Regions from separate parts of the Colwellia sp. MB02u-14 genome, predicted to be linked through region 3. Evidence: predicted binding sites of a transcription regulator. Region 3 holds the regulator's gene; each other region holds the start of a gene.

Region 1 (10,654 bases), on a different contig from region 3:
TTGCTCAAAGTTGTACTTTCATTACCGGCAATGTACAAAACAACGGGGAATTATCACTACCTTGGCACACCCTCACTGATAATAAACAAACTGTCGTTTTTTACATGGGCATTAAAAGTTTACCGATAATTAGTGAGCAACTCATTAAAGCCGGTCGTATAGCTTCGACGCCAGCAGCCCTTATCTATAAAGGCACAAATCCTGAACAACATGTTTACCGAGGCACTTTAGCAGGGTTAAATCATCTGGTTGAGTTGCATAACATAAAACCACCAACGCTGGTGATTATTGGTGATGTTGTTAACACTTTTGATGAAAAACACTTAATAAATTTAGGTTATTTATCCCCAAAATAATAAATGTTCAGTAAACTTCACGCTCAGTGCTTCACCACTATTGATGATATTTTACCTTGGGCTTAACATTCCCCTGATAAAAATTATAACCACTTTAAATAATAGGAATAAATACTATGCAGGGAACCGCCAATTTCTCAAACGCTGTGTTACCAAGTGAAAATTTACCACACTTAACTAAACTGACCTTTGAACATTTATCCCCCCTTTATGCGAAAAGTAATCGTTATATCAGCTTATTTTCTACACTTTTTATTATTTCAGTATTATTTATTGCTCTACTACAACGTTTTATTCCGCTATCGACAACAGCAAACAACGTTGTTAGTTTTTTTATTGGGGCTACAGTCTTAGTCGGCTTTATCAGTACTTTTTACACTATTGTTGCTGACAAACAAAAGTCTTATGCACTTCGAGAACAAGACCTTAGCTATAAAAGCGGTGTTGTTTTTCGTAAAACGGTTAGCCAACCAATGTTACGTATTCAACATGTAGAATTAAAACGTGGCCCTATTGACCGTAAAATAGGTTTAGCTACACTACAGGTTTTCAGTGCAGGTGGCGCAATGCACACATTTGAAATTCCGGGGTTACCACTAGATAAAGCGGAGAGCATTCGCCAATTTATTCTTGATCACAAAGATGTTAATCATCATGGATAAATCAACAGAAACCCTAAATAACAACTCAGATGCCACTACGCAACCGAGTGAAACGATAAAAAACACTAAAGATTGGCAACGTATATCACCTATCGCTATTATTTATTTTTTAGCTAAATTTGTTGCTGGGTTTTTAAGTAATATCCTTGTGTTCTTACCTGCATTATATATTGGCTATGATAATTTTATCGCGTATCCCCACCTATGGCTTCCTATAGGTTTAGGCGTGCTCGCGGTTATCATTACCTCTACCTTTTTAAGTTTTTATTTCTTTCAATACCGGTTATATCAAGATCATATTGAAATACGTTCGGGGGTAATTTCAAAGAAATACGTTAACTTGCCTTTTGCTAAAATTCAAAACGTAAAACTTGAGCAACCTATATATTATCGACCTTTTGGCTTTACTTGCTTACAACTGGATACAGCAGGCTCTGCGAAACAAGAAGCAAAGGTCGTCGCCTTAAAAATAGATTTTGCAGAACAACTTAAAAAAGAAATTTTAGTTCAACACCAAGTTGCCCATTCGACTATCGCGGGTGAAAGTACCAATACAGTAAAAGATTCAACTTCAAATAATAAAAACAATGAAGTAATTTTAAATACTCGTGGTATCACTGATCTTGTTATTCATGGCATAACCAACAACCGAATTTGGATTTTTATGGGTGGTTTAGCACCATTTCTTGATGACTTTGGACGATATATTATTGAGTTTTTTAACGGTTTAGGTATTGACCTCGAAAAATTTCTTACCTTTTCAGATAAGCCGATGTGGCAAATTGGTTTATATGCACTGACCTTAACTTTTATTATTTTATTACCTTTTACGCTTTTCTCTATTGCAGGTTCTATTATTACCTTTTACAACTTCACCTTAAGTAAAGTGGATGACCGTTATATTCGTCGCAGTGGACTATTAACCAAATATGAAGTGATCATGCGTTTATCACGTTTACAAATGGTGGTTCGCCAACAAGATTGGCTTGATGTGATACTAAAACGTATTAACCTTAAATTTGAGCAAAGCAATAGTGCATTAAATCAATATCAAGCGAGTGCACAAAATAGTCGTATTATTGTGCCGTCAATCAACCCAAATGAGTGTTTGACCTTAATAAACGATGTTTACCCTAATAATAAGATGATGAGTATCGATTACCACCGTATTAGCAAACGCTTTTTACTGCGCAATATTGGTTATATTCTTTCACCCATGTTTATTCTACTTTCGGTTCTTTTTATCACCCTTGATAAAGCTAATTTTTTAATGGTGTTAACGCCCAGTTATTTATTTATGAGTGTATTAGTTTTTATGCGCTGGCTACGATGGGGCTATGCTAAAGATGATGATTTAATTTATATTCGTAAAGGCTATTTTGGTGTCGACTATACCTGTTTTCCTATTTTTAAAACTCAACAAGTTCAATGTAAACAAAGTTGGTTCCAAGAGCGTCACCAGCTCAGTTCAATAAGAATCGTACTCGCTGCAGGCGCTCAGGACATTCCTTTTATCAAGCAAAAGCTTGCTTATCAATTACTCGACGATGTGCTTTACCAAGTAGAAAGCAGTCAAAAGTCTTGGATGTAGGCCTTAATGAATAATACTAAAATATTTATTATCGGCTTACCTCGTTCTGGCACCACCAGTATTTGTGCAGCAATGCTTGAGCTAGGATATACCGTTGCGCATACCGCTTATACACAAAAAACGTTTGATCAAGCACAAGTCATTGCCGACACCCCCATCTTTGCTGACTTTAAACGTTTAGATAAATTTTATCCTAACAGTAAATTTATTTACTTAGCGCGAAAATCTGACCAGTGGTTACCCTCAATTAAACAGTTGCTACAACGTATGTATATTAATGTGACGCGTGCTGACGGTGGTTTTAATACTATTATTAAACGTTGCTACGTAAGTACATTTTCACCTTTTACATTAGAAAATATCAACAATGACATGTTTTTAGCCCGTTGTTACTTGCAACACAACCATGAAGTGCTGCAATATTTCTCTGAGCGCACGCAAGACTTACTCACAATAGATGTTAGCCAGCCAGCGAGTTACCAACAATTGATCAGTTTTTTATCAATAGCGCAAGGGAGTAATACAGGGATTTTTGAAAAGCTCAATAGTGGTGGAAAAGTTACCGCATGGAAGGATTTAAAACATGAGCGAAAAATAGAGTCAACCAAAAATGGCCGCATGAGTTTATTAGACTATTTAGAATTGTCAGCAGAATAACAACAGCACATTGAGTTTTATAAACATAAAATCAACATGCGCTTTTTATGAATTTTACAAGGCTTCAATTTCAGCAAGTGCTTGGCTAAATTCAGCTAGGTCTAATTCAACGTACTCATTATCCTCAGCTTGATTTGATTCTTCTAGCCAATTAATACCCACAATAACGCCGTCTTCACCAAGGTCTTCAAGCCAAAACTCTAACCAGTCGCTTAACGTTATTTTAGTCGGTACATATGCTTGCCACTCATCAATACAATGTGTTTGAGCAAGTGCTTCGCTTGACCATAATGGCATAACGTCAGTGTTTTCAAAGTTAATTGAGTCAAGTACCACCCAATCTTCTCCTGACTTTTCTTGCAGTGCCCAAAACGATTGTGCGGTTTTAACGTCGGCTAAAAAGGTGCTTAAAATTGTTGTATTCATAATTATTTATATCAATTAAGTGATGAGCAGGCATTAATTATCTCACACCGTACTCGCTTCTAACATAACAATTTATGATAAAAAGGACTTTAGGATTATCTGTTAGGCAAACACAGCCGCGTAAGTTACGCGGCGTAAAAAACATTTGCAAGAGAGTAACAAACGTTTGGTTTAAGAGCTTTGCCCCTAAAAAATACTATCATGTAAAGCTTTTCTGTAATCATAAAAACTCATATAAACCCCATGATTCTTCAATTAGTATTATAAAATTTCATCTTTATCGTAATAATGTTATGCATGCGAGATATTAATTACCGGTTAATCTTTAAGTACTCCCTTCGCCAAAGCGAATAGTAACGTGTTAATTTTAATGAGGTGTCATTGATATAATAAGGGTTTAAATGCGTTGATCTTAACGTTAAAAGAATTAAAGCACTCACTAAGAAAATCAACTTTCATAACGCCTTTATCCCCACCTTATTTTAAGGTGCATTCCTCATAAATAGAACCATATAAAGCACCCAAAGACATAAATAAAGCTTGATCTAAATCAAGAACAGTTTAAACTTTCAGAAATTACTGAAAGTTCAGAAAGCACAATTATGATAATGACAACTAAAATTGAATCGTTTGTTATGCACTGTGGTGAAATGGGCAGTCGCTGGGGCTTTAACCGTACTGTTGGTCAAATGTATGGCCTACTAACCATTCATGACGAACCACTTACCGCGCTACAAATATCTGAAGCACTCAATATCTCTCGTGGCAATGTCAGCATGGGTATTAAAGAATTACAGTCTTGGCGGTTAGTACAAGTTCAGCATAAACCTAAAGACCGCAAAGAATATTACTCGCCTGCTGGGTCTATCTGGGAAATGGCAATACGCATATTTGAAGAGCGTCGCAAACGTGAAGTTGACCCAACACTATCATTGCTACGCGATAATTTATTAGACGAACCCGCCAACTCTCAAGAGCAATATGCACAAGAAAGAATGCATGAAATGCATGATCTGCTGGAAACTATGACTCATTGGGCTTCAGAGCTACAAAGTATGAGCCCTGATAAACTCAACACCCTGATGAAGCTTGGGGCTGGTGTAAGCAAAGTTATAGATATGAAGGATAAGTTTATGAAAAAAAGCTAAAAAACACTTTACTATTTTTAACCATTTAAAAGCATCCAAAGTGGTAAAAATTATCACGTTAATACGTTAATCCTATTAACACATAACAGTGTTCAAACGGATTTATGGAGTAAATCATGTTAGAAACCTTAATGCTCTCACGCATACAGTTTGCCGCTAATATTAGTTTTCATATTCTCTTCCCCACAATAACCATCGCTCTTAGCTGGTTTTTGTTTTACTTCAAATTACGTTTTGATCAAACAGGTGATCCCGTGTGGATGCGCGCATACCGTTTTTGGGTTAAAATTTTTGCCCTCACCTTTGCAATAGGGGTAGTTACCGGTATTACCATGTCGTTTCAATTTGGGACCAACTGGCCAAAGTTTATGGAAACTGTCGGTAATATTGCTGGTCCATTATTAGGCTATGAAGTGCTAACCGCATTCTTTTTAGAAGCTGGCTTTCTGGGGATTATGTTATTTGGTATGAATCGAGTGTCCGCTCGAATACATACGCTATCAACGTTAATTGTTGCTTTTGGCACCAGTTTGTCGTCCTTTTGGATTTTAGCGCTCAATTCTTGGATGCAAACCCCTCAAGGCCATGAAATGCGAGATGGTGTAGCCTATCCAGTTGATTGGTTCGCTATTATTTTTAACCCATCGTTCCCTTACAAATTATCTCACATGCTTGTTGCATCAGGTTTAACCGCCGCCTTCTTGGTAGCAGGCATTAGTGCTTATCGCTTACTAAAAGGTGACGATAAAAAAGCGCCTAAATTAACTCTCAAAATAGCATTAACCGTAGCGGCTATACTTGCGCCTACCCAAATATTTCTAGGCGATATGCATGGTTTAAATACGTTAGAACATCAACCACAAAAAATTGCAGCAATGGAAGGCATTTGGCATACCGAAAAAGGAGCGCCTTTATTATTATTTGCTCTACCTGATGAAGAGCACAAAACTAACCATTTTGAAATCGCAATCCCTAAGATGGCAAGCTTTATATTAACGCACGATTTAGATGGCGAAATAAAAGGCTTAAACGAATTTGAAGGTAATCACCCCCCCGTTGCGCCTGTGTTTTTTGCTTTTAGAATTATGGTGGGCTTAGGTATGCTGATGCTTGCTATCGCTTGGCTTAGCCGCTTTATATTATGGCGCAAAAATCAATTATCTCCTTGGTTGTTAAAAACCCTTGTTGTGATGAGTTTTTCTGGCTGGATAGCGACATTAGCGGGTTGGTATGTCACTGAAATTGGCCGCCAACCTTGGTTAGTAACAGGAATTTTAACGGTGAAAGATGCTGCGACTGATATAGCACCAGAAAACGTAGGCATTACGCTAACGCTTTATTTGGTTTTATACGTTGTGATTATGGTTGCTTATTTACACACCATTTTCACTATGGCTGGACGTGCCATTGAAATAGAAGAAATCAGTATTGATGAACAGGTTAAGCCGGTAATTAATACTTCAAAAAACACGGTTGAGGGCTAGATTATGTTTGAAGAATATACATTAGCAATCATTTTTGTCTCATTGATGGGCTTTTCAATTTTACTTTATGCGGTATTAGATGGCTTTGATTTGGGGGTTGGCATATTGCTCCCTCTTGATCAAACAGACAACGCCGATACAATGATAGCGTCAATTGGCCCATTCTGGGATGCGAACGAAACTTGGCTGGTACTCGCAATTGGCTTATTGCTTATCGCATTTCCAGCAGCACACAGTTATATATTTAAAGAATTATACTTACCAACCGCAATTTTGTTAATTAGCTTAGTCTTGCGCGGTGTGGCTTTTGATTTTCGTGCTAAAGCCGCCTTTAGCCATAAACCTACTTGGAACAGAGTCTTTAAAGGAGGCTCACTGGTTGCCTCTCTAAGCCAAGGCTATATGTTAGGCATGTATGTTATGGGCTTTGAAAGCACTTTAGCCGCTTACAGCTTTAGCTTATTAAGTGCCTTTGGTGTTGCTGCCGCTTATAGTTATATAGGGGCGTGTTGGTTAATTATGAAAACTGAAGGCGAGTTACAAATACAAGCCGTTGCTTGGGCTCAAAAAACAGCTTTGGTTTGTTTTATCGGTGTTATTTCGGTATCGCTCGTTAACCCATTAATAAATCCTAATGTCTATGACAAGTGGTTTTCTTTACCTAATGCATTCATAATATTACCTTTACCTTTTATTTGCTTTGCGCTGTTTATTTTTAGCTTTATTCAATTGAAGCAGTTACCTAAGGTCAATGATAAAGGTTGTTGGCGCCCGTTTGTAGCTGCGGTTGTAATATTTACTTTATGTTTCTTTGGTTTAGCTTTTAGCTTTTTCCCTTATATTGTGCCAAATAAGCTGACTATCTGGGAAACAGCCTCAGCACCTGAATCTTTAAACTTTGTTTTGTGGGGCACTATCATTGTGGTCCCGGTAATATTTAGTTATACCGCGTTTTCTTATCGAGTATTTTGGGGCAAGGTAAGAGAGCTAAGATACCATTAACGGTTCATCTTATAACTTAACGTGAGTATCAATATAGAGTGGATAAGCTATTACGCCTAAGTATCCATTCATCGTTTTATCCTTTGGCTATTCCCATCAGCTTTCATTAGGCAATAAAAAGCCGAGTATCATACTCGGCTTTTGGTTAAACACTCATAGTCTTAATCTGAGTTAAGGTGTCATCTCTTCTTGATCTGCACCTTCTTTGTCAATAACTTCTGGTATCAAATCTTCTTTAGAAATACCAAAAGCAAGCGCAACAGAACTTGCTACATAGATAGACGAGTAAGTACCGACAAACACACCAAATAATAACGCGGTTGCGAAACCATGAATAAGCTCACCACCTCTAAAGAATAGCGCAGCGAGTACTAATAACGTCGTTATTGACGTGATAAACGTACGACTTAACGTTTGCGTTAATGAAATATTGATAACATCTGCCGGACCACCTTCACGTAACTTCCGAAAATTTTCTCGAATACGGTCAGAAACTACGATGGTATCATTGAGTGAATAACCGATAACCGCGAGAATTGCCGCGAGTACTGTCAGGTCGAACTCAAGTTTTAACACCGAAAACAAACCAAGCGTTAACAATACATCATGAAACAACGCAAACACCGAGCCTAAAGCAAAACGCCATTCAAAGCGAAATGCTACGTAAACAAGAATACAGATCAGTGCGGTTAGCATCGCTAAACCGCCTTGCTCTGCTAATTCATCGCCAACACTGCCGCCAACAAATTCTATACGGCGCATTTCCATTTTTTGCCCTGTGCCTTTTTGTAAAGCACTGAGTACTTCATTGCCAAGCATCTCAACGTTTAAACCTTCACGCTCAGCTAAACGAATAACCACATCACGACTACTGCCATATAACTGCACAACAGCATCGGGATAGCCACTATTGTCCATGACTGCACGAATTTTATTTAAATCAGCGGCTTTCTCAAAACCCACCTCAATTAACGTACCACCCGTAAAATCTAGGCCGAAGTTTAATTTATTGGTCGCTAATGAAAATACTGAAGCAAGCATCAATAAAATACTAAATATCAATGCTCCCTTGCGGTAGCTCATAAAGGCGATAGTTTCTTTTACTTGTAAAATTTGCATAAATATCTGCGCCCTATATTGAAAGTTTGTCGAGACGTTTTCCGCCCCAAACAATATTAACTATGGTTCGTGTACCAACAACCGCAGTAAACATTGAGGTAAGAATACCGATAGATAAGGTTATCGCGAAGCCTTTAATCGGACCTGTACCAATAGCATACAAAATAAGCGCCGCAATCAGCGTAGTGATATTGGCATCAATAATAGTTGAAAATGCCGCATCATACCCTTGATGAATAGATTGTTGAACCGATTTACCATCACGCATTTCTTCTCGGATACGCTCAAAAATAAGTACGTTAGCATCGACGGCCATACCAACCGTTAATACAATACCTGCCATACCCGGTAACGTTAACGTTGCCCCTGGAATTAAAGACATCACACCAATAATTAAGACTAAGTTAGCGCCCAACGCTAAATTTGCGACCACACCAAAAGCACGGTAATAAATAATCATAAAAATAAAGACTAAGCCAAAACCCATTAAAATAGCTTGAAAGCCGAGTTGAACATTTTCAGCACCTAATGTTGGGCCAACGGTTCGCTCTTCTACAATTTGAATAGGCGCAACTAACGCTCCAGCACGTAATAATAACGCTAAATTATGTGCTTCGCTTTGGCTGCCCGCCCCAGTAATACGGAAGGTTTTACCTAAACGCGCTTGAATGGTTGCTACAGAGATAACTTCTTCTATTTTTTCAAAAATAGTATTACCTTCAGCATCTTTACGGTCAGTCGGCTTATATTCAATAAATACGGTCGCCATTGGTTTGCCAATGTTACTTTTAGTACCGTTTGACATTTTTCCGCCACCGGCAGAATCAAGTGAAATATTAACTTGTGGACGACTGTATTCGTCAAAACTCGAGCCCGCATCAACAATATGATCACCGGTTAGCATCACGCGTTTTTTCAATAAAACAGGGGTGCCGTCACGTTCATACAATAACTTTGAACTCGCCGGTATTCTTCCGTTGAGTGCAGCACTTAAGTCGCCATCGGTATCAACCAGTCTGAATTCAATAGTAGCAGTCGCGTTTAAAATTTCTTTTGCTTTAGCTGTATCTTGAACGCCGGGTAATTCAATGATGATGTGTTTTTGGCCTTGGCGTTGCACAAGCGGCTCAGAGACACCCAATTCATTAACACGATTACGAATAATAGTAATATTTTGTTGTAGGGCATATTCGCGAACTTCTTTAAGCTTTTGATCCGTCATTTTTGCTGATAACGTTAAATTATCAGTATTTTCTGTCATTAAAAAATCACGGTAGCGTTTTTTCAAAAAGTCATGAGCGGCAGTTAAATCTTCAACATTACGAAACTGAACATTAATTGAATCATTCGCTTTTTTAACACTACGGTAGCGAATTTTTTCACCACGTAAATCGGTACGAAAGTCGTCAACTAACGCTTCTTGCGCTTTAACTATGGCTTCGCTCATGTTCACTTCCATTAGGAAACTAACACCACCACTTAAATCTAAACCTAACTTCATCGGTGTACCGCCAACACTTGCTAACCATGCAGGGGTTGCCGGTGTAAGGTTTAACGCCACCGAAAACTTATCACCTAGACTTTCTTCAAGTAAATCACGGGCACGAAGTTGTTGCTCTGTATCACTAAAACGGACAAGTAATTGACCACTTTCAAGCACAATACTTGAGAATGAAATGTTATCTGCAGTCAATCCATTCTTTACGCTCTCAAGCGTTGCAGCATTGGCTTCAACGCCACGCAAACCTGAAACCTGCACAGCAGGGTCTTCAGGGTATAAATTAGGTAAAGCATATAAAGCACCAAAGGCCACTATAAATAGCACCATCAGTGTTTTCCATAAGGGGTATTTGTTTAACACAAGTTCATCCTTTTTATTAACATTCTTTTAAGTCGTTGTAGGTCAACCGTCATGCCAAACATGTTTAGCTATGCGTCAAGCAAATAACTAACCTACGACAACTTACAATTACAATGACTTCATTGTGCCTTTAGGTAATACCGCGTTTATTGCTGCTTTTTGTAGAACAACTTCAGTTCCTTCTGCAACACTTACTACGATAAAATCTTTTTCATCTGAAACTTTGACGATTTTACCAACAATGCCACCTTGCGTTAAGACTTCATCACCTTTTGATAATGCTGACATTAAGCCTTTATGCTCTTTTACACGTTTAGCTTGTGGGCGATAGATCATAAAGTAAAAAAC
Region 2 (10,654 bases), on a different contig from region 3:
TGAGAGAATTAAGAACCGACTATGTAAAATCAATGTAATGTGAGTGTCCACACAAATTGCATGATAACTAATTGTTAAAGAAAAACTCATTTACTCAAAGTAAAGAGTTAGATATAAAACCCATTTGTTTATACCTTTGGAGCGTTGCTCCATTGCTGCAGGCCTTGCCTGAAGCGAGATGCGCATGATACGCTCCTCAGTTTCGATGTCAACGTTTTATTTAATTTAATTTGAAGTTAATTCAGATTTCATTTTAAAACGTTAAGTTAACCATTTAGCTCTTATAAAGAGAAGTTAACTTATCAAAACAGCCCTTTGGGTTACCCCTTGGAACTGGAGCGCATTCTAGACATTTCTCGCTGGGCGTCAACCCTTTTTTGTCATAACTTTGAATTAAGTTCTCATTCGTTCGATTAACATACAAGCCCTATTTTTATTGAGGTTTATTCGAACAAATATACTATTTATTAACCATGTAATCCTAGACGCATAATTATACTGACTACTGCTTATTTAAATTAATACCTTTAATAAGTTATATTTTCTCACCCTTTTGTACTTATTTGCTAAGATAAATGAATAGTTCACTACCTAATGGTTATTATGAATAAAACTAAATTTCGTATGTATAATAAAATATCGCCTAAATTGGGGCAAAATGTCTATGTTGATGAGTCTTCGATACTTGTTGGTGATATAACGATAGGCAACGATGTAAGCATTTGGCCTTTAGTTGCAGCGAGAGGTGATGTTAATACAATTAGTATTGGGGATAGAACGAACATCCAAGACGGAACAGTATTACATGTAACCCGTAAAAGTGCGGCGAACCCTAACGGTAATCCTTTAATCATCGGCGAAGATGTTACTGTTGGTCATAAGTGTATGCTACATGGTTGCATATTAGGTAATCGAATACTCGTGGGTATGGGGGCCATTGTTATGGATGGTGCTGTTATTGAGGATGATGTTTTTATTGGCGCCGGCTCGTTAGTTCCTCCTCATAAAACATTAGAGAGTGGTTACTTGTATGTCGGTAATCCTGTGAAAAAAATGAGGTTGTTAAAAGAGAGTGAACAAGCATTTCTCAGTCAATCGGCTCGCAATTATGTTGAGCTTAAAAATGAGTATCTTGCTCAGTAGTCGTTAATAGACTTTCTACGTGTAGACTACTTCTATTCTACTACCAGACAATGGCTCATTATCTTCGAGCCATTCTTCAATAATTTCTTCTAAGTTAAATTTCAACTCATCAGTAAGTTCATCATGCTTTTTACATTTAATGAGGATACTAATACGTTCTCCTGACAGCAATCCTGTAAATACCCAGCCTTTTTCACTATCATCAAAGGATATATCATCGTTGAAGATTATTTGCTGATTCATCTTTAACCTTCTTTTCTCAGTTTATTTAATACTGGCGCTGCTTCAGGTAATACGTTTCGCCAAATCCTGAAGCTTTCTGCCGCTTGCCCTACCAACATGCCTAAACCGTCAATAACTTTAGTTGCGCCATTTACTTTCGCCCAAGCTAAAAAGGGGGTCAGTTCTTTTCCATACACCATATCGTAGCAATGAGTATTGGTGACAAGTTCTGTTGGTATAGGTGGAATTGTCCCGGTTAGGCTTGCTGAGGTTGCATTGATAATAAGATCAAACTTTGCTTTACCTAGCGTATCAAACCCTGCAGCAAAAAGTTTATCGTTTTTAAACTTTTTAATGAGTGCTTCTGCTTTACTCACGGTTCTGTTCGCTATAACAATGACCCGTGGTGCTTGTGCTAATAACGGTAGAACTACGCCTTTAGCGGCCCCACCAGCGCCCAGTAATAATATGCGACTATTCTTTAATGAAACATTATGGTTAAGCAAGTCTTGTACAAGCCCTTCCCCATCAGTGTTATCTCCAAATATCTTTCCATTAGCAAAAGATAACGTATTCACCGCGCCGGCAAGTTCAGCACGTTCGGTTAGATGATCACATAATGCCATAGCTTGCTCTTTAAACGGTGAGGTAATGTTTGCACCTTTAGCACCACTTTTCATAAAAGCATTTATCGTTTTTTCAAATTGATCTAATGCGACATATTCACTTTGATAGTTAAGTTGCTGTTGAGTTTGTTGAGCAAAAGATTGATGAATAATCGGTGAACGTGATTGTTTAATAGGGTTACCAAAAACGCGATATTGATCCATATGAGGCACTGAGTAAGAAATCATACTTAAGATTATCGTAATAAAGCCATGATGAATATAAAAAAGGCAGTAACTTTTATATAAAAAGTGACTGCCTTAGTAAGGTTATTGAGTATTATCGCTATGGGTAATGTTAAAACTTGTAACCTAACATGATTGAATAAACCATCGGATCAACGTCTACTGATGCCGAGCCTTTAATGTCACCAATTTGGAAGGTAGCGTCGGTATTAATATCAATATAACGAGCAGAAGCATTTATATGCCATTTATCATTGATCAGGTAATCTGCGCCAACTTGTAATGAAAAGCCAAATGAACCATCGAGTTCTAAATCGTTAAATCCTAGATTTTCAGGCGTACTTTTGAAGTCTTCATCAAAAAATATTGTGTAGTTAACACCAACACCAACGTAAGGCTTAACACTTGAAGCATTATCAAAGTAATATAGTGCACTAATTGTTGGCGGTAACTGAGTTACTTCAGCTAAAGTTGCGCCGTCAACATTTGCGCCAAATAGTCCACCAGAAATACTTTGAGGATCATGAATGGTGATATCATGAGTAAATGGTGTCGCCGCTAAAACTTCTATAGCCCAATTGTTATCGTAAAAATAAACAAAATTTAAACCCAGTTGAGTATTGTCATCAACCGTCACAGATAACGGTGTATTACCACCGAGTGCTTCAACATAAACACCTGATTTGTCGCTGTCTGGGTTAACCATGGTAGCACCACCACGTACAACAAAATCTCCGGCTTTATAATCTGCAGCCATTGCAGTTATAAAAAGAGAGGATAAAACAGCTAATGTGAGTAAACTTTTTTTCATGAGAGTAGTCCCTATTTATCTTGTGATATTTAATGACGCCGATTTTATAGATACCTAAAAATAAAAACTTGACCTAGCGCAATTAAATCGCTTTGTTTTAACTTTTCCCATCACTAGACTGATTTTAAAAAGCTATGTTATGCTGTGTCCCTAGATAAAATAAGGATCTTTTAACATATTGTTCTCTCAAAAAACTGCATATAGAACTTACCTCTATAATTGGCTCACGCTATATAGCCTTTGTAATATTGTTGTCGCTTTACTCATAGGATCACGTTTTTATCAAAGCCAAACGATACCCGACAGCTTTATTGGTATTTTATTTGGTCTAACCCAAGGTATTGGCCAATTAGGTCTATTGTCTTTTATAGCTAGCCTACCTCTATACCTGTTGGCAAAGATTACGAATAAAAAACAACTTGTCATTTATAGTGCGCTACTTTTAAGTTGCATCGGATTAACAGCATTACTCGCTGATACCTTTATTTATCAATTATATCGATTTCATATCAATGCGATGGTCATAGAGTTATTTATTGCTGGGGGTAGTGAGATAATTTCATTTCCAATGTCAATGTGGCTCATTATACTTGGCTTAATCACTGTCGTTTTAATAGGACAGTACTGTATTGTAAAAGCCGTAACTTGGTATATAGACAAGGATAAAAAAAACCACAAAGCATTTCTTTATTTAATTCCCTTATGTATTTTATCTAGCCATATCATTCACATTTGGGGGGATGGAACCTATAACAGAGACATTACCAAGCAAAGTAAATTACTTCCTTTAGCTTACCCTACAACGGCTAAATCTTTGATGGCGAAGTATGGTTTACTTGATGTTAAAGCACATAAAACGCAGTCACTGCTCAAGCATAATAAAGTCAAAAGTAATCTGGATTATCCTCTCGCTGAAATTGCAGTAACAGAAACAGAATCAAAGTTTAATATTATTATGATTGTTATTGATTCATGGCGGGCAAATATGGTTTCACAGACATTGACTCCTAACATATTTGCTTTTAAGGAAAAATCTTTGCAGTACTTAAACCACTACAGTGGTAGTAACAATACTCGCCATGGCATGTTCTCGTTAATGTATGGCATACCGGGTAGTTATTGGGATAGTGTTTTAAAAGAACAACAAAGCCCAGTACTGATGGAAACGTTAATTAATCAAGGTTATCAAGCTCAAATTTTTGCCAGTGCTAAATTAACGTTACCTGAATTTGATCAAACCCTTTTTTCTAATATTCCTTCTTTAAGGCTCACATCAGAAGGTAATAAACCTTGGCAACGCGATGAAAAATTAACGAAAGACTACTTAGATTGGTCAAGTAATAATTCACAAAAAAAACCCAGTTTTAGCTTATTATTTTTCGATTCAGCTCATGGCTTTTCTTTGCCTGATGATTATAAAAAGCTTTTTAAACCGAGCCTAGATGAAGTAAATTTTCTTGCCTTAAATGATAATTACGACGCGGAACCTTTTATTAATCTGTATAAAAATTCATTGCATTATATTGATGGTAAAGTTGGTGAAGTACTTGACTCATTAACAGGGAAACTAGACAACACTATTGTTATTATTACTAGTGACCACGGTGAAGAGTTTAATGATAGCAAGTTAGGTTATTGGGGTCACAATAGTAATTATTCAAAATACCAGACTGCAGTACCCCTTATTATTCATTGGCCAAACAAAACGCCAGCTGTAATTAATTATCAAACAAGCCATTTAAATATTGTGCCAACACTGATGTCAGAAGCATTAGGGGTAACTAATCAGGCAAGTGATTACAGTAGTGGAGTATCTTTGTTCAAGCAAGAAGCCGCTTTACCTTGGCTATTTTTAGGTCGAGGTGGATATTACGCAATTAAATCGGAAAAGCACCTTTACGAACTTGATAGATTAGGAAATTTCACTATTTTTGATGATAAATACCAAGAAGATAAGCAGGCTATAATTAACATTAACTATGTTCAAGAAGCATTATTAGAAATGTCACGGTTTTATCAAAAGTAGTTGCATATACGCTCTTTGCCATCCATAGCACCGCGTTATACCGTTCATCCTGAACATAAAAAAGCGAGAGGCATTTGCTCTCGCTTTATATTTGTGTGGTTTATGTTTCGTATACTCTTTATCAGAGTAGAGTATATATTTTATAAAGCCAAACCAAAGCAAAATAACACAATGCGACAAACACAGCCGCAGAGCCAAGATCTTTTGCTCTGCCACTCAGTTCATGGCGCTCAACGCCTATACGGTCGACAACAGTTTCTATCGCTGAGTTGAGTAACTCGGCGATAAAAATAATAACAATACCCGACATCAGTAAAACGAACTCGATAAAACCATTAGCCAGCCAAATGGCCAACGGTGTGGTCGTAATAAATAAGAGCACCTCTTGACGAAATGCCATTTCATATTTGTACGCCGCTTTAAAACCAGCCCAACTATTTTTTGTTGCAGGAGCTAATCGGGAGAAAAATCCAAGAGGCTTATTTTTTTTCATATCTATGACTCTACTAACCAGTTTTGTGGCACTAGATAAGATGCTAGCTCAGCTTCTTTGCTTGTCGGGTCAGGTTGATAGTTATATTCCCAACGCGCAAGTGGTGGCATCGACATTAATATTGATTCTGTGCGACCACCTGATTGCAAACCAAATAGAGTGCCGCGGTCAAAGACCAAATTAAATTCAACATAACGACCACGACGATATAACTGAAATTGGCGTTGTTGCTCTGAAAACTCATTAAGCTTTCTTTTTTCAATAATAGGAACATAAGCATCAATAAACCCCTGGCCAACCGCTTTAATGTAGTTTAAACAGGTGTCAAAATCCCATTGATTCAAATCATCAAAAAATAAGCCACCAACACCACGTGTTTCATCTCTATGTTTTAAATAGAAATATTCATCACACCACTTTTTATGCTCATTATAAACATCTTCACCAAAAGGCTGACAAAGTGATTTTGCGGTTTGGTGCCAATGAACAACATCTTCTTTGACTGGATAAAAAGGCGTTAAATCAAAACCGCCACCAAACCACCAAACGGGCTCTTCACCTTCTTTTTCAGCAATAAAAAAACGTACGTTGGCGTGTGATGTTGGGATATGAGGATTTTTAGGGTGAATAACTAATGAAACACCACAAGCTCGCCAGGTTCTCCCGGCCAATTCAGGACGATGAGCACTTGCTGAGGGGGGTAATTTATCACCTGAAACTTCAGAGAAATTAACACCACCTTGTTCGATAATGCTTCCATCAGTTAATACTCTCGTGCGACCACCACCACCTTCAGCGCGCACCCAGTTGTCTTCAATAAATTGCCCGCTGCCATCAGCAGTTTCTAATGCTGAACAAATGTTGTCTTGCAATGATTTTAAAAATTCAATGACTGTTTCTATACTTACTTGGCTCATACGCGAATGATCTCTCCGGTCAGTGCATCAATTATTTTTGAAGGTTGAGTATAACCTAACGTATTCCCTTTTATGATGAAATCAATTTCATCTGATAGTTTTTGTTCAACCTCTTGCCAAGTTCTTGCTGGTTGCTCTCCTGATAAGTTAGCACTTGTGGAGACAATAGGTTTATTTAGCCGATTACATAACGCGACAACATCAGGTTGGCTCGTTAATCGCACCGCTATGGTAGAAAAACATCCAGTCAGTAACATATTCGTTTGAATGTTTTTGGGGACTAACTGCGTAATACCGTCAGGCCAACGAGAGAGTATGCTATAGCGCTTATCTTGCGGTATTTTGCTGTCGTCAATATAGGGCAATAATTGAGAATAGTTAGCGGCAAGTAAAATTAAGCCCTTCTCTGGTGAGCGTTTTTTAATGCTAAGTAGTTTTTCAATCGCTTGTAAATTGTCAGGATCGCAACCTAAACCAAATACGGCTTCGGTTGGGTAAGCAATAATGCCACCTTGGCAATAAGCTTCTTCGGCAGAAGTCATCATAGATAAAAATGAAATAAAGGAGTGATATAACGATTATACGGCCTTTATCTAAGAGATAAAATAAGTGTTTAATTCCAAGTAAATAAAATTATATCTGTGGAATTAAACACCTGAGCGTTTAGGAAAGGTTTTTCACTTTTTCGCGTAAAACAAACTTCTGCACTTTACCTGTAGAGGTTTTTGGTAAATCGCTAAATACAATGCTTTTAGGCGCTTTAAATGTAGCCATATGCTCTCGGCAGAAGTTAATAATATCTTCCTCTGAAACGTTTCTCCCGCGCTTTAAAGTCACGAAGGCACAAGGGGTTTCTCCCCATTTATCATCTTTTTTAGCAACCACCGCAGCCTCTAAAATATCAGGGTGTTGATATAACACACTCTCTATTTCAACAGAGGATATATTTTCTCCCCCTGAAATAATGATATCTTTCGAACGATCTCGTATCTCAATATAACCGTCGGGATGCTTAACGGCTAAATCCCCTGAATGAAACCAACCATGTTTAAATGCCTCATTGGTGGCTTTATAATTTTTTAAATAGCCTTTCATCATGGTATTACCACGAAACATTATTTCACCAATGGTTTCGGCATTACAGAGCACAGGCTGCATAGTGTTGGGGTCTAAAACATCGACTTCTTCTTGCGTTGGATAACGCACACCTTGACGTGCTTTTAACGCAGCTCGTTCATCGTCACTCTTATCATTCCACCCATCTTTCCACTCACTCACGACACAAGGGCCATACACTTCGGTTAAACCATAGCCTTGAGTAATATCAAAACCCATCGTTTCCATACCTTTGATAACTGACGGTGGTGGTGGTGCACCTGCTGTCATTATATTAATACCACGGGGTATTTCTGCTAATAGTGCTTTGTCTGCATTTAAAATCATATTCAAGACAATCGGTGCACCACAAAAGTGACTGACCTTATGCTCGATTAAACTTTCAATAATGGCCCCAACTTCCACTTGCCTTAAGCATACTTGGGTGCCACCCATAGCAACAACGGTCCACGGGAAACACCAACCATTGCAATGAAACATAGGTAATGTCCAAAGGTAAATGGCGTTATTACCTAATGGCCATATCATGTTATTACCAACAGCGTTTAAATAAGCACCTCGATGAGAATACACCACACCTTTTGGGTTACCCGTCGTTCCTGAGGTGTAATTTAGCGCCAGCGCCTGCCATTCATCATGGATTAAATTACCGATAAAATTTTCATTACCTTCAGCAAGTAAGTCTTGATATTCAATACAACCCAAGCGTTCACCCCCCTCACTCATTACATCGTCAATATCAATAATCAAAGGCTTTCTTGAACATAGTGTTAAAGCTTTTTTTACGACACTTGAAAATGCGGTATCAGTTAAAAGCACATCGCATTCGCCATGATCAAAAAGGAAGGCAATACATTCAGCATCTAAACGAATATTTATCGAATGTAATACAGCACCTGTTAGCGGTACACCATAATGAGCATCTAAAAAGGCGGGAATATTAGCTGCCATAATGGCAACAGTATTACCCGGCTTAACGCCGCGCTGCATTAAAGCAGATGCTAAACGTCGAACATTTTGACGATATTCACGATAAGTAATTTTTTGCTTACCGTGAATAATGGCAACACGCTCAGGGTGAACATCGGCCGTTCTGTTTAAAAAGTTAATAGGAGTTAAAGGTTGGCTATTAGCAGCAACTTTGTCTAAGCCTTGGCTATATATATTGTTCATCGATGTTCCTCATTATAATAACAGTGCAGGTAGCTATATATGCCACTTAATTTTTTACACACAATGAAGAATAGTTTACGCCTATTATTGGGTTTAAAAATCATCCTTTGGTCTAATGGGGTTGTATCAACATTGCCTGCATTTACTCATAGCGACCTGTAGACACAAATACGATAGTGAATTTTAGGTATAAAAAAACCAGCATGTCGCTGGCTTTTACAAGTAAAAAGTAAAAATTAAAATTAAAATTTAGCCTAACTTTGCCTGCATCGCTTCATCTTTAGCAAGTAAAGCAATCACATTAGCGGCACGCTCTTCTTTTACTTTTTCTGCAATTGATTGGTCAGCAACACCTAAAATTTGTGCGGCTAAGTAACCCGCATTTTTAGCGCCAGCTTTACCAATAGCAACCGTAGCAACCGGAATGCCGCCCGGCATCATGACCGTTGACAGTAATGCGTCGTGCCCCTGTAATGGTCCGTTGTCAATTGGCACACCAATAACTGGACGAGTTGTCATTCCAGCAACAGCACCAGCTAAATGAGCCGCTAAGCCAGCAGCACAGATAAAAACTTTACAACCGCGTTCTTCCGCATCTTTTACATAAGCCTTGGCAGCATCAGGTGTTCTATGTGCTGAGCGAACACGGACTTCGTGCTCAATACCAAATGTTTTTAAAACGCTGATAGTAGCTTGCATAACAGGTAAGTCAGAATCTGAGCCCATTAATATTGCAACAAAAGTTGATGACATTTTCTCTCTCCAGAAGTTTAGTTAAATAATTGCGCGCATTATATCTCTTTACGCTTATAGGTACATTTCTTTTCTGGGCAGACTAAAACGTTACCACTTGCCATTTTTCGCCTGACTAAAATAGACCACTGACACTCCGGACATTTTTCTGCAACCGGAGGATAGTTCACAACATACTTGCATTTGGGGTATTGTTCACAGGAATAAAATGTTTTGCCGTAGCGATTGGTACGCTCGATTAATTCAGCTTGCTTGCCCTTTTTCTGACACTGTGGGCAGGCTACACCAGCATCTTCTTGACCGCTAGTATCTTCAATATGATGACACTGGGGATAATTAGAACAACCGATAAACATACCATATCGGCCTTGTTTCACCGCAAGTTCATGTTGACACTCTGGGCATTGAGTACCTGCCAAAATTTGATCTTCAAGACGTTCATGTTCAACAATAGGACGGGTAAAATCACAAGTAGGATAGGAAGCGCAACCAAAGAATTTTCCGGACTTACTATTCTTTATAACAATTTCACTGCCACACTCAGGACATACCTCATACGCTTTTTCTAACGCGTGTTCATGTTGTGAAAATAAAGGTTTATCGGAATTAGGCATAATGCATTCACTAGAATATTGTTAATATCATTATGCCATGATTAGTAAGGTGTAAGCGAACATTACGATTGATACTTAGTGTAATGGACCTTCTTGCTCATCAAAAATGAGGTCTTCCATTTGTGAATAAGCATTTTCCTTACCTGGCACATTAAACAAGACCATAAGTACAACCCACTTTAAGTCGTCAATCGAAAAGAACTTCGTGTCTAATTCCATTACTCGGTCAATAACCATTTCCCGCGTCGTAAAATCAAGGACATTGACTTGTTCTAGGAATAACAGAAAACCTCGGCATTCTACGTCAAGTAGTTGCATTTCATCATCGGTATAAACACGAACTGAACGACGCCCTACTCGTGTTAAGTATGGGTAAGCATCAGTGTCTTGCAATGCAGCTAGTTTCTCTAGCCAACTTAACGCCTTATATATTTCGTCTTGATGAAAACCTGCTCGGGTAAGTTCATCAGTTAGTGACTCTTGATCCACCATTATTTCGGCTTCACTATGTATATAATTTTCAAAAAGATACATC
Region 3 (10,654 bases):
CTTGCCTTAAGGCTTGAAGTTTTGACTATGATTGAAGTGCTTTTTCTAGAAGAAAACCTTATAGAAGAGCAACAAGCGTTACTTAACCGGTTAATAAAAAAGTATAAAGTTAGTGAGAAAAATTCACCATTACAACAGCTTAATGAATTACGGTTACGTATTGATGTGGTGCCTATTGAATTAGCGTTAGTACAAGCCGCTAATGAATCTGCTTGGGGAACATCTCGATTTGCTCGGATCGGTTTGAATTTTTTCGGCATGTGGTGCTATCAGAAAGGTTGTGGCATGGTGCCAAGTGGCAGAGACAACGGCGCTAAACATGAAGTAGCCGCATTTAATAGTGTCGAACATGGTGTGCAACGTTACTTACATAATATTAATACCCACCATGCTTATGGTGTTTTTCGCACAATCCGCGGACAATTGCGTGCACAAAAGCAGCCGTTGTCTCCGCAAATATTAGCGACTGGTTTAATGCGTTATTCAATTCGTGGTACTGACTACGTGTTAGAAATTACTGAAATGATCCGTCATAATAAAACCTATTTTGACAACATACGGGCAAAGCTAAAAACTATTTAGTAGCTTTCAGTGATAAACTCGCTAGTAAAATTATTAATGTTAGCATTTTTATAAATGAAGCTTAACTAATAAGCTAACAACGCTTTGATTATCTAATCCGTTAATGCCATATTTATTATGCCAGTAGGAATATTCGATACCCAGCTCCATAACTTTTCTCTTGGAGAAGTTATGGCTTAAATCCCATTTCAACTGCGGGTTAAAGTGAAAATCTGCACTATGGTCATCAACCGCTGACGACCAATCAACAAAACCATCCAACATAAAATTTTGTTCACCAACACTAAACGGATAACCCCAAGAGAGCGTGAGTTGAATATCATTATCAGTCTTATCATTGCTAGCATGGTATAAGTTTGTATTTACAAAGGCAAAGCCACTTATATCCCAAGCAGCACCTAGGCCAAGTAAGTAATTATTGAAAACAAAACCCACTCCATTATCATTACTGGTGTTATGCTCCCAAGTACTTGCTACATATAAATCTTTAATAGCTGCGAAGGTTACTTCTTTATTGGTTAAATAACTCATACTTAATCGCGGTGACAATTCGCCATAGGTTGAGTTGAATTTACCATTTTTTGCATCACTGCTCGCTGTAGTTCTATCAACAAAGAAGAAGGTATCACCCCAGTTATGACCTGATACATGCTCAAAAGTCATGACATTAACATTATCATTACCAAGGAGTTCAAAATCACTGGTATTCTTCAAATAGCTCATGCTGTTGTCACTCCATAACGTTTGGGCTGAAGATGAAAATGCTAGTAACGACAAGATATTCATAATGGCCAAATTTTTTAAATATGTCTGTAACAAATTATTCATAATAATTGACCTTATGATTATGCAAATAAAATAAAATAAAATAAAATAAATTTAATTAAAAATAAACTCACCAGTATGATTAAACTCATATTAAGTTTCTGAAAATGCCCGCTAAATAAGCGTACAGCAACATAACTTATAAAACCAAAAGCAATACCATTAGCTATAGAGAAGTTTAAAGGCATGGTAATACATATAACTGCAACAGGAACCGCTTGTGATAAATCATCCCAATCAACATTAACAAGTCCTGCGAGCATTAACACCGCAACGCAAAATAATGGGTCAGCAGTTGCATAAGCCGGTACCATCGCAGCAAGGGGAGAAAACAAAAGTGACAATAAAAATAAAACCCCTACTGTTACGGCTGTTAGCCCGGTTCTCCCAACGGCACTAACACCCGCGGTACTTTCTACATAACTTGTTGTGGTTGAAGAGCCAAGTACTGCACCTGCAATTGTTGCTGTTGAGTCCGCTAACAGTGCTTTGCCCAAACGAGGTAAACTACCATTTTCATCGAGAAGGTTGCCACGTTGAGCCACAGCAATTAAGGTACCTGAGGTATCGAATAAATCTACAAAAAAAAGTAAATATAACACCCATCATACTCACTTCTAATGCGCCAATAATATCAAGCTGCAGAAAAGTGAGCAGTACAGAGGGGGGCATAGATATAATACCTTGGTAGCTTACATCACCAATGAGTATGCCCAATGCCGTTATAACGAGTATCGATATCATGACAGCACCATTGATACCTCGATTGACCAAACCAACAATAAGAAATAATCCAATGGCGGCGAACACCGCTTGAAAAGACGTTATATCGCCTAATGTTAATAGTGTCGTGGGGCTGTCCACCACAATACCTGCATTCTTTAAGGCAATAAAAGCAAGAAATAATCCGATACCAGCAGCAATGCCAAAACGTAATGAATGTGGAATTGAGTTGATGATCCATGCGCGAACATTAAACAGGCTAAGTAATACAAAAAAACAACCAGAGATGAATACACCAGCTAAAGCGATTTGCCAGCTATAGCCCATTCCTAACACTACGGTGTAGGTGAAAAAGGCATTCAATCCCATACCAGGTGCCAATGCGATAGGGTAATTAGCTAACAATCCCATCACAAAACAGCCAATAGCAGCGGCAAGACATGTTGCAACAAATATTGCCCCGTGGTCCATCCCTGTATTTGCCAACATCGCAGGGTTAACAAAAATAATGTAAGCCATGGTTAAAAAAGTCGTCAAACCCGCAATGATTTCTTGTTTTACATTTGTGCCGTGTTCCGTTAATTTGAAAAGCTTTTCAAGCATGTTTTTAACCAGGTATTATTATTATTTTATTTCGATAATATTCAATGCGTTATTAAATGATAGATTGTTTTTTGAATTATGTTCAATACTAATGTTATCGTCTAATACAGGAGCAACGATAAGTTCATCATCAAAAGCGATATCACCGCCATTGATAACCCCTGATTGAGCATTGATCGATTTAAAGTCAAATAATTCGCTATCGCATAAATGTGAGGGCACAACGTTACGAATTGCTGTAAACATTGATTCAATTCGTCCTGGGTGATTTACGTTCCAGTCTTGTAGCATCTTCTTGATATTTTGACGCTGTAAATTAGGTTGAGATCCACATAAGTTACAAGGAATAATAGGGAAGGCTTTGAGTTGAGCGTATTGTATTAACTCGGCTTCTTTACAAAAAGCTAGTGGGCGAATCACAACATGTTCGCCATTGTCTGAGACCAATTTTGCTGGCATCGATTTTAATTTTCCGCCATAGAACATATTCAGCATTAACGTTTCAACCATATCATCACGATGGTGGCCTAATGCAATCTTAGTGGCGCCTATTTCTGCCGCGACCTTGTATAGAATGGCTCTGCGTAAACGAGAACATAAACTACAAGTGGTTTTACCTTCAGGGATTTTGTCTTTAACAATTGAATAGGTATCTTCTTGCGCTATTTTATATTCAACACCTAACGATTCTAGGTATGCGGGCAAAATATGCTCAGGAAAACCAGGTTGTTTTTGATCAAGGTTAACTGCCACGATATCAAAATGAATGGGTGCAGATTCTTTTAACAACATTAAAATAGCGAGTAGGGCATAACTATCTTTGCCCCCAGAGACACAAACCATTATTTTATCGCCATCTTCTATCATATTATATTGTGCGATAGCTTGACCAACATGGCGTCTTAAGCGTTTTTCAAGTTTATTCAGCTGTATTTTTTGGCTGGCTGTTAAAGATGCTATTGGTGTCGCTGATTGAGCGCTCATAGTGTTTCCTAGTGCTATTTATAATGAAAAAATATCGATTTTTACGGCGCGTAGTATAGCAAAAAGCCAAGAAAACTCTTGGCTTTTTAATTTATATTCAAAGATCTAAACCTAATGCTAATAGACCTTATGCCAGAGGCGAAATGTAGCCATCGGGTTTAATGGCTAATACATCACAGTTTAAGCGGTCAATTACATGCTCTGCGGTATTGCCGATCAATGCAGCTGAAATTCCTGTACGGCCAATGGTACCTAAAACAACTAATTCTGCATCGATCTCGTTAGAGATACTTTGAATAACATCTTCAGGTAAGCCCTCTTTCACGTAAGTATTTTCAATGGGGATGTTGTAATTATTTGCATGACTTTCCATTGCACTTTTATGATGGTTAAACATGGTCTCGTTATATTCGCAGGCATTAAACTCTGGGATTTCAATGGCAATATTTACGGGCGTACCCGGGTAAGAATTAACTAAGTGGATATTAGCTTTAATGAGCGATGAGAGAGCCATCGATTCTTGAGTTAATTTTTTGTTAAGTGCTTTGTGCTCTTCATCGTCGCTGCCCATGTTAAGTGCGGTAAGCAAATTACCATCACTTGGCCAGCTATGATCTTTAACAAGTAATACTGGACAAGGGCATTTTCTGAGAATATGCCAGTCTGTTGGTGTAAAAATAACAGATTTTAGCTTATCGTGTTGATGTGTGCCTTTGATGACAATATTAAAATTTTCAGCAAGCACTTTTTTGATTATTTTCTCAAATGGACGGTTATGCCAAATAATACAAATGTCTATGTTAATATTTTCGTGATTAATTTTAGAAATTTTTTCTGCTAACCATTGCTGATGACCATTAATAACAGACTGGCGCATTGCTTCACGTTCTTCGCCAGAAAGCATCGTCGTCATTTCATAAGATAAATCATAAATGGTTAAAAATGCGGTGATTTCTCCACCACTATAGCGAGCTAATTCAATAGCACGCTTTAATGCTTTTTGATTTTCAGTGGTTGGGTCAATAACGGCTAATATTTTTTTATACTTTTCCATACATTTACTCCGTAACGCATTAAATACTAATAACATTAACAATAGACTATATTTGGTACATGTTATTTGCTTTACATCATAATATTTCAATAAAAAAATGCTCAACATAATCAGTGTTAAGCATTTTTTATAAATTTATATAGAAACTAAAGTGAAGCACACTCGTTAAGTTTATCCATATCTAAAATAGTAATAAGCTTACCTTCGACACCAATTAATTCATTTTTTTGGAAACGATTTAATAATCGGCTAATGGTTTCTACCGTTAGGCCAATATAATTACCAATATCGCTTCTCGTCATAGTTAAGCGGAAGTCCGTTGCTGACATCCCTCGCGCATGATAACGACTCGCCAGTGTTGAGATAAATGTCGCCAAGCGTTGTTCAGCATTTTTACGATTAAGTAAGGTTAACATTTCCTGATCTGAGCGTATTTCCGAACTCATCATGCGCAGAATTTGTTTTTTTAACTTTGGCATAGTATTCGATAATGCATCAAGTGTGTTGTAGGGTATTTCACAAACCATTGATGTTTCTAGCGCTTTTGCAAAGCTAGGGTGTTCTGATTCAGCAATAGCATCGAAACCTAATAAATCGCCGGCTAAATGAAAACCGGTAATTTGTTCTTCGCCTTGTTCATTTACCGTGAATGTTTTAAATGTCCCAGAGCGAATAGCGTATAAAGCTTGCATTTTATCGCCATCTTGAAAGATTTGTTCACCTTTATGAATAGGGCGTTTACGGTCTATAATACTGTCTAGCGTATCAAGTTCTTTCTCATTTAAAGAAAACGGTAAACATAGCTCACTGATACTACAATTTTGACAATGAATGTGCTGAGATGTAGAACATGGCTTTTTATACATATTAACCTAAATGATTTATTTATCTTTAATAATTTCGATCATATTAAAACAACTGTTGATATGCAATCATTAAACTGTATATTCCATACATAATTATCATAAAGGCCATTATTTTTTTAAATTTCATGTTAGTTAACAAAGACTTTATTCCAAAAGAACCTAATGAAATACTCAACAACGCCGGTAAGGTACCTAAACCAAAACATGTCATTATCAAGGCGCCAGTTAGGGTACTACCGCTCGCTAAAGACCAAGTTAGGGTTGAATAAACTAAACCACAAGGTAACCATCCCCAAATAGCGCCTAATGCTAAAGCTTGTTTAGTATTTTTTACAGGGATAAACCTCTTACTTAATGGTGATAAAAAGCGCCAGAAGACTTTACCTATTTTTTCAACTTTCGATAGCCACATTAGCCATTGACCCAAGTATAAGCCCAGTAATATTAAAAATACTGCCGCGAACAGTCGAAGAAAACCTAAGGGTACACCAATATTTTTTGCAGCAATCGAACTACTAAATCCAACAATACCACCAATTAAGGTATAAGAAAAAATACGGCCAAAATTATAAGCACTGACCAGTTTAAATTGATCACTTACCTTATGTTGAGGCGATATAGCTGATGTTAGCATAGTGGTTATGCCACCACACATACCAATGCAATGGCCCGAACCTAATAAGCCAATGATAAAAGCAGATAAATAATCAATACTTAGCATATTAGTTACTTAATACCCGTATCATTGTCTTTTTTTTCTATACCGTTAGCTTCAGGCGAATTCTCAGCGCTTTTATCGTTGTTATCATCAAATAAAATACTCATGCCTTGTTTTTCTAAATCATCAAATTGTTCAGTTTTTACTGCCCAAAAAAATAGATATATGGCTAAGGCCGTTAGTATTATCGCAATAGGGATTAAAATATAAATAATGCTCATTGTCTTTATTCTCTATTTTTGTGTCACGATTATTTTTTGAGTAAACGTAATGAATTGGTGATGACTAATATTGAACTCGCCGACATGCCTATTACAGCCATGTATGGAGTAATGAAACCTGCTACGGCAAGTGGTAATACGATAGCATTATAACCAAATGCCCATAAATAGTTTTGCCAAATGATACGGCGGGTTTTACTGGCGACACGTGTCAGCGTTGTTACTGACTTTAAACGATTATTCAATAAAATAACGTCTGCGCCACTTTTAGCTATATCAGTACCACTACCCATCGCAATAGAAATATGAGCTGCACCAAACACCGGGGTATCATTTACGCCGTCTCCCACCATCGCAATGGTTGAACCATTGGGTTGTTGCTTAATAATCGCCATTTTATCTGTCGCCGACAAAGTACAGTGTACTTCATCTAAATGAAGTAATGCTTGAACTTTGTTACATCCCACGGCGTGATCACCTGATAGCATAATGGTATGTATATTTTTCTTCTTCAAATTACCTAAGAGATTTTTAGCATCTTCACGGATCTCATCGGTTAAATAAAATGCAGCTATTAATTCATTATCTTCTAATAATAAACATGAAGCGGTTTCAAATTCAGTTGATTTGTTTGTGTCACTTAGCAGCCATTGTGGTTTACCGATCCGATAGTATTTATCATTTACCTTACCCTGAATGCCAAAACCAGATTTAATTTCTACCTGTTCAGTGGTGTATGAATAATCACGGAATAATTTAAACGGTTTGGCTAAGGGGTGTTCTGAATAAGACTCAAGTGCGGCTGCTATAGATAAAACCTGCTGTTCACTATATTTATAATGCTCATTATCAAAAAGTTGAGTTTGATTAATAGAAAAATCACCCGAGGTTAAGGTACCGGTTTTATCAAAGGCAATGGTGGTTATCTTGGGTAATGTCTCCATGACATGTGCTGATTTTATCATGATGCCTTCACGGTTTAAGCGTGTGGTCGCACATGTTAACGCAGTGGGTGTGGCAAGAGACAAAGCGCAGGGACAGGTAGCAACAAGAACAGACAAGGTGATCCAAAAGGCTTCCTCAGGTAAATGTTGATGCCAGTATAGAGCGGTACCTATGGCGGTCAGTAAAATAACGGCAACAAAATATTGTGCTATTTTATCTGATAATTTCGCTAATTTAGGCTTATGTGCTTGAGATGATTCACTTAATCGTATGAGTTGGCTTAAAAAAGAATGCTCACTAGGGTGTTTTACTTCAACGTTAATATTACCGTCACCATTTATAGTACCGGCAAAGACTATATCGCCCACGGCTTTATTTAAGGGTAATTGCTCGCCTGATAACATGGCTTCATTAAGCTGGCTACTACCAGAGATAATGGTGCCGTCGGCAGGGACAACTTCCCCAGGTTTTATCAAAACAATATCAAGAGGGCAAAGCTTTTTGGCAGGAACCAGTATTTCTTTTTTGATACCGTCTTCATTAATGAGCTTTGTTGCCGTCATTGGCATTAGCTTAAGCAAGTTAGCTGAAACTTCGGCTGCACGACTTCGTGCTCTAAATTCTAAAAATTTACCAATAAGCAATAAAAAGGTGAACATTGACACAGATTCAAAATAGACTTCACCTTGCTGAGTGATGGTCGCCCATGCACTGGCTGAAAATGCGAGAGAAATAGCGATAGCGACTGGTACATCCATCGATAAGCGCTTTATCTTTAACGCATTAATCGCGCCTTTGTAAAAGGGTAACGCGCCATAAGTAACAATAGGAATGGTTAAAAATAAGCTTGCATAACGTAAGTATATTAAGTTGTACTCATCCATGCCTGAAAAAGCGCCAAAGTATAATCCAAAGGCAATCATCATCACCTGCATCATCAAAATGCCAGAAATACCTAAACGCTTGATGTAATTATTACTTTGAGTTTTGTTCAGTTGTTCTGCGGTACTTGCTTTGAATGGGAGTGCTTGGTAACCAATTTTGGCAATACGGTTAATCAACTCACTCAATTGAACGTTATTATTATCCCAACGAATTGTCGCGCGCTGTGTTGTGGCATTAACATTTATGTTGATTAATCCCTTAACCTTGATAAGTTGCATTTCTATAAGCCAAGCGCAAGCTGCGCAGCTTATGCCATCAACGGTAAGAATAGCCTCGTTATAGTCATCGGTTTTATAAGTAAATTCACTTTGTAAGTCGTCATCATCAAGTAGCTTATTACGTTGTAACTGCTCAGGTATCAGTGGTTCACCTTTTTGTGCGGGTGCTGTTCTAAAGCGATAATACTCACCTAAACCGTTATCAACAATTGCTTGTGCAACACACTGACAACCAATACAGCACATTGGCTGTTGGGTATGCTCTATTTTCAATGATAAATTTAGGCCATTGGGGACAATTTCACCGCAGTGATAACAAAGTGTTTTCATATATTCATAGCCAAAGAAATAAGGAGTATTATATACCTGTTTACTATTTTTATAGCTTAGGTGAGGTTGCCCTGCACCTAAATTAGAAGAAGCTATACGATATTAGTTTGCTTCTCTGATATTAGGAATAATATCGATAAACTCGCTTTGGGGTAAGGTAATCGTGTTTTGAATTTTCCAGTGATTTTCAAAAGGAGTCATAGTTAAGCGCCACTTTCCCTTTACTGTTTCATCAAATACATGCCTAAAATAGCCATTACCGTCAGGCGTGAGTGCTAAATAGAAATCTCTATCAGCAAGAGTGGGGTGATAAAAATTAAGATTTAACACCGGGAATACTTTATCAATACCGGTAGGTTTGATAATTAATTCGTTATCTTGCAGTTTTAATGCAAAGCGCATCCCTAATTTTTGGGCAAGCTTTACTTTAGAGACTTCTAGGTTAATTGCTTTACCTTTTTTATAGTAATCACCCACGACTAATGGATCGGGATTATGGTTAGCAATAAAGTAAGTCGAAATACCAGCAACAACCGCAGTAGCAGGGAGAATAAAAACGAACCAAGCCCAAGGCTCTTTATACCAAGATGTTTTCATGTAAAAATTTCAGTTGATAAAAGTGATTGTATTATACGACTTTTTTCTATTGGGAACTATTAAAAAACGATCAATTTACTAACTATTCTTGGCTTGGAAAATATAAAAAAGCCTTGCGGTAATAATACGGCAAGGCCTTTACATTGAGACTAATTAAGCGCAGTTATTTTTGTGATAAACTGTACACATAGGCACTAACAAGATGTATTTTTTGTTCACCTAAAATATCTTTCCATGCGGGCATTACACCAGCTCGACCATTTTTAATAGATGACTCAACGGCTCGTTGAGAACCACCATATAGCCAAATGTTGTCGGTTAAGTTTGGCGCACCCAATGGAATACCCATCGCTAAACTGCCTTTACCGTCAGCACCATGACAAGATGCACATAATGCAAATTTTTCTTTACCTGCCGCTGCACTTGCAACGTCAACTTCACGACCACTCAAACTCAATACATAAGCGGTAACCTCTTTTACGCCTTGGTCACCGCCTAATGCTGCGCCCCAAGCGATCATGCCATTAGCATTACGACCGTATAAGAGAGAATGTTTAATTGATTGAGGATCACCACCGTATAACCAGTCTTTATCTGTTAGGTTAGGAAAGCCGGTTGTACCACTTGCATTTGACCCGTGACATTGAGAACAGTTTTGTAAATATAGGCGTTGACCCACTTTTAACGCTTCTTTATCAGTGGCAAGATCTTCAATAGTACGTGCGGCATAGCCATCAAAAATTGGACCGTACTTTATGTCAGCGGCTTCAATTTCTCGATCGTATTGTACTAAATAGCCATTTTCTTTTGCAGCGATTACTTGTGCCTTTGACTCAGCGAGACTCAAAATCCCTTGGTTAGAACTTTTCCAACCAATAAAGCCTGTCCAATTACCTAAACCATAGAGCGCTAGGTAACCAAAAGCCCAGATAATGGTTAACAAGAAGAATGTACTCCACCATTGTGGTAATGGATTGTTTAATTCTTCGATACCATCAAAAGTGTGTCCCATTGACTCACCTTCAGGAACACCTGCAAAGTTC

What was found. The regulator FNR, encoded in region 3, switches genes on or off when oxygen is low (the NO sensors DNR and NnrR bind a similar motif). The targets are predictions, from matches to a motif close to TTGATCTAGATCAA.
Region 1: a site for FNR is predicted at 4,233-4,246, ahead of H4J52_RS17720 (GbsR/MarR family transcriptional regulator). Genes of this name have one in related genera too.
Region 2: a site for FNR is predicted at 3,096-3,109, ahead of H4J52_RS08680 (OmpW family protein). Genes of this name have one in related genera too.

The regions. Positions count from the first base shown of each region.
Region 1 is NZ_JACGUX010000087.1:300,553-311,206, forward strand. It holds gene cobA (uroporphyrinogen-III C-methyltransferase) at 1-356, shown strand, start outside; gene H4J52_RS17700 (PH domain-containing protein) at 473-1,018, shown strand; gene H4J52_RS17705 (PH domain-containing protein) at 1,011-2,609, shown strand; gene H4J52_RS17710 (sulfotransferase) at 2,616-3,266, shown strand; gene H4J52_RS17715 (DUF2750 domain-containing protein) at 3,321-3,692, opposite strand; gene H4J52_RS17720 (GbsR/MarR family transcriptional regulator) at 4,295-4,840, shown strand; gene H4J52_RS17725 (cytochrome ubiquinol oxidase subunit I) at 4,957-6,324, shown strand; gene cydB (cytochrome d ubiquinol oxidase subunit II) at 6,328-7,326, shown strand; gene secF (protein translocase subunit SecF) at 7,498-8,445, opposite strand; gene secD (protein translocase subunit SecD) at 8,459-10,306, opposite strand; gene yajC (preprotein translocase subunit YajC) at 10,415-10,654, opposite strand, start outside.
Region 2 is NZ_JACGUX010000067.1:221,340-231,993, reverse strand. It holds gene H4J52_RS08695 (gamma carbonic anhydrase family protein) at 604-1,143, shown strand; gene H4J52_RS08690 (hypothetical protein) at 1,159-1,386, opposite strand; gene aroE (shikimate dehydrogenase) at 1,389-2,195, opposite strand; gene H4J52_RS08680 (OmpW family protein) at 2,329-3,027, opposite strand; gene H4J52_RS08675 (DUF3413 domain-containing protein) at 3,206-5,053, shown strand; gene H4J52_RS08670 (diacylglycerol kinase) at 5,175-5,546, opposite strand; gene hemF (oxygen-dependent coproporphyrinogen oxidase) at 5,549-6,463, opposite strand; gene H4J52_RS08660 (Sua5/YciO/YrdC/YwlC family protein) at 6,460-7,008, opposite strand; gene H4J52_RS08655 (acyl-CoA synthetase) at 7,127-8,752, opposite strand; gene purE (5-(carboxyamino)imidazole ribonucleotide mutase) at 9,002-9,505, opposite strand; gene H4J52_RS08645 (topoisomerase DNA-binding C4 zinc finger domain-containing protein) at 9,544-10,119, opposite strand; gene H4J52_RS08640 (DUF494 family protein) at 10,195-10,654, opposite strand, start outside.
Region 3 is NZ_JACGUX010000065.1:36,451-47,104, forward strand. It holds gene H4J52_RS07010 (glucosaminidase domain-containing protein) at 1-582, shown strand, start outside; gene H4J52_RS07015 (outer membrane protein OmpK) at 631-1,410, opposite strand; partial or broken gene H4J52_RS07020 (NCS2 family permease) at 1,428-2,733, opposite strand; gene ttcA (tRNA 2-thiocytidine(32) synthetase TtcA) at 2,755-3,717, opposite strand; gene uspE (universal stress protein UspE) at 3,845-4,771, opposite strand; gene fnr (fumarate/nitrate reduction transcriptional regulator Fnr) at 4,918-5,637, opposite strand; gene H4J52_RS07040 (sulfite exporter TauE/SafE family protein) at 5,681-6,358, opposite strand; gene ccoS (cbb3-type cytochrome oxidase assembly protein CcoS) at 6,364-6,576, opposite strand; gene H4J52_RS07050 (heavy metal translocating P-type ATPase) at 6,606-9,014, opposite strand; gene H4J52_RS07055 (FixH family protein) at 9,117-9,611, opposite strand; gene ccoP (cytochrome-c oxidase, cbb3-type subunit III) at 9,775-10,654, opposite strand, start outside.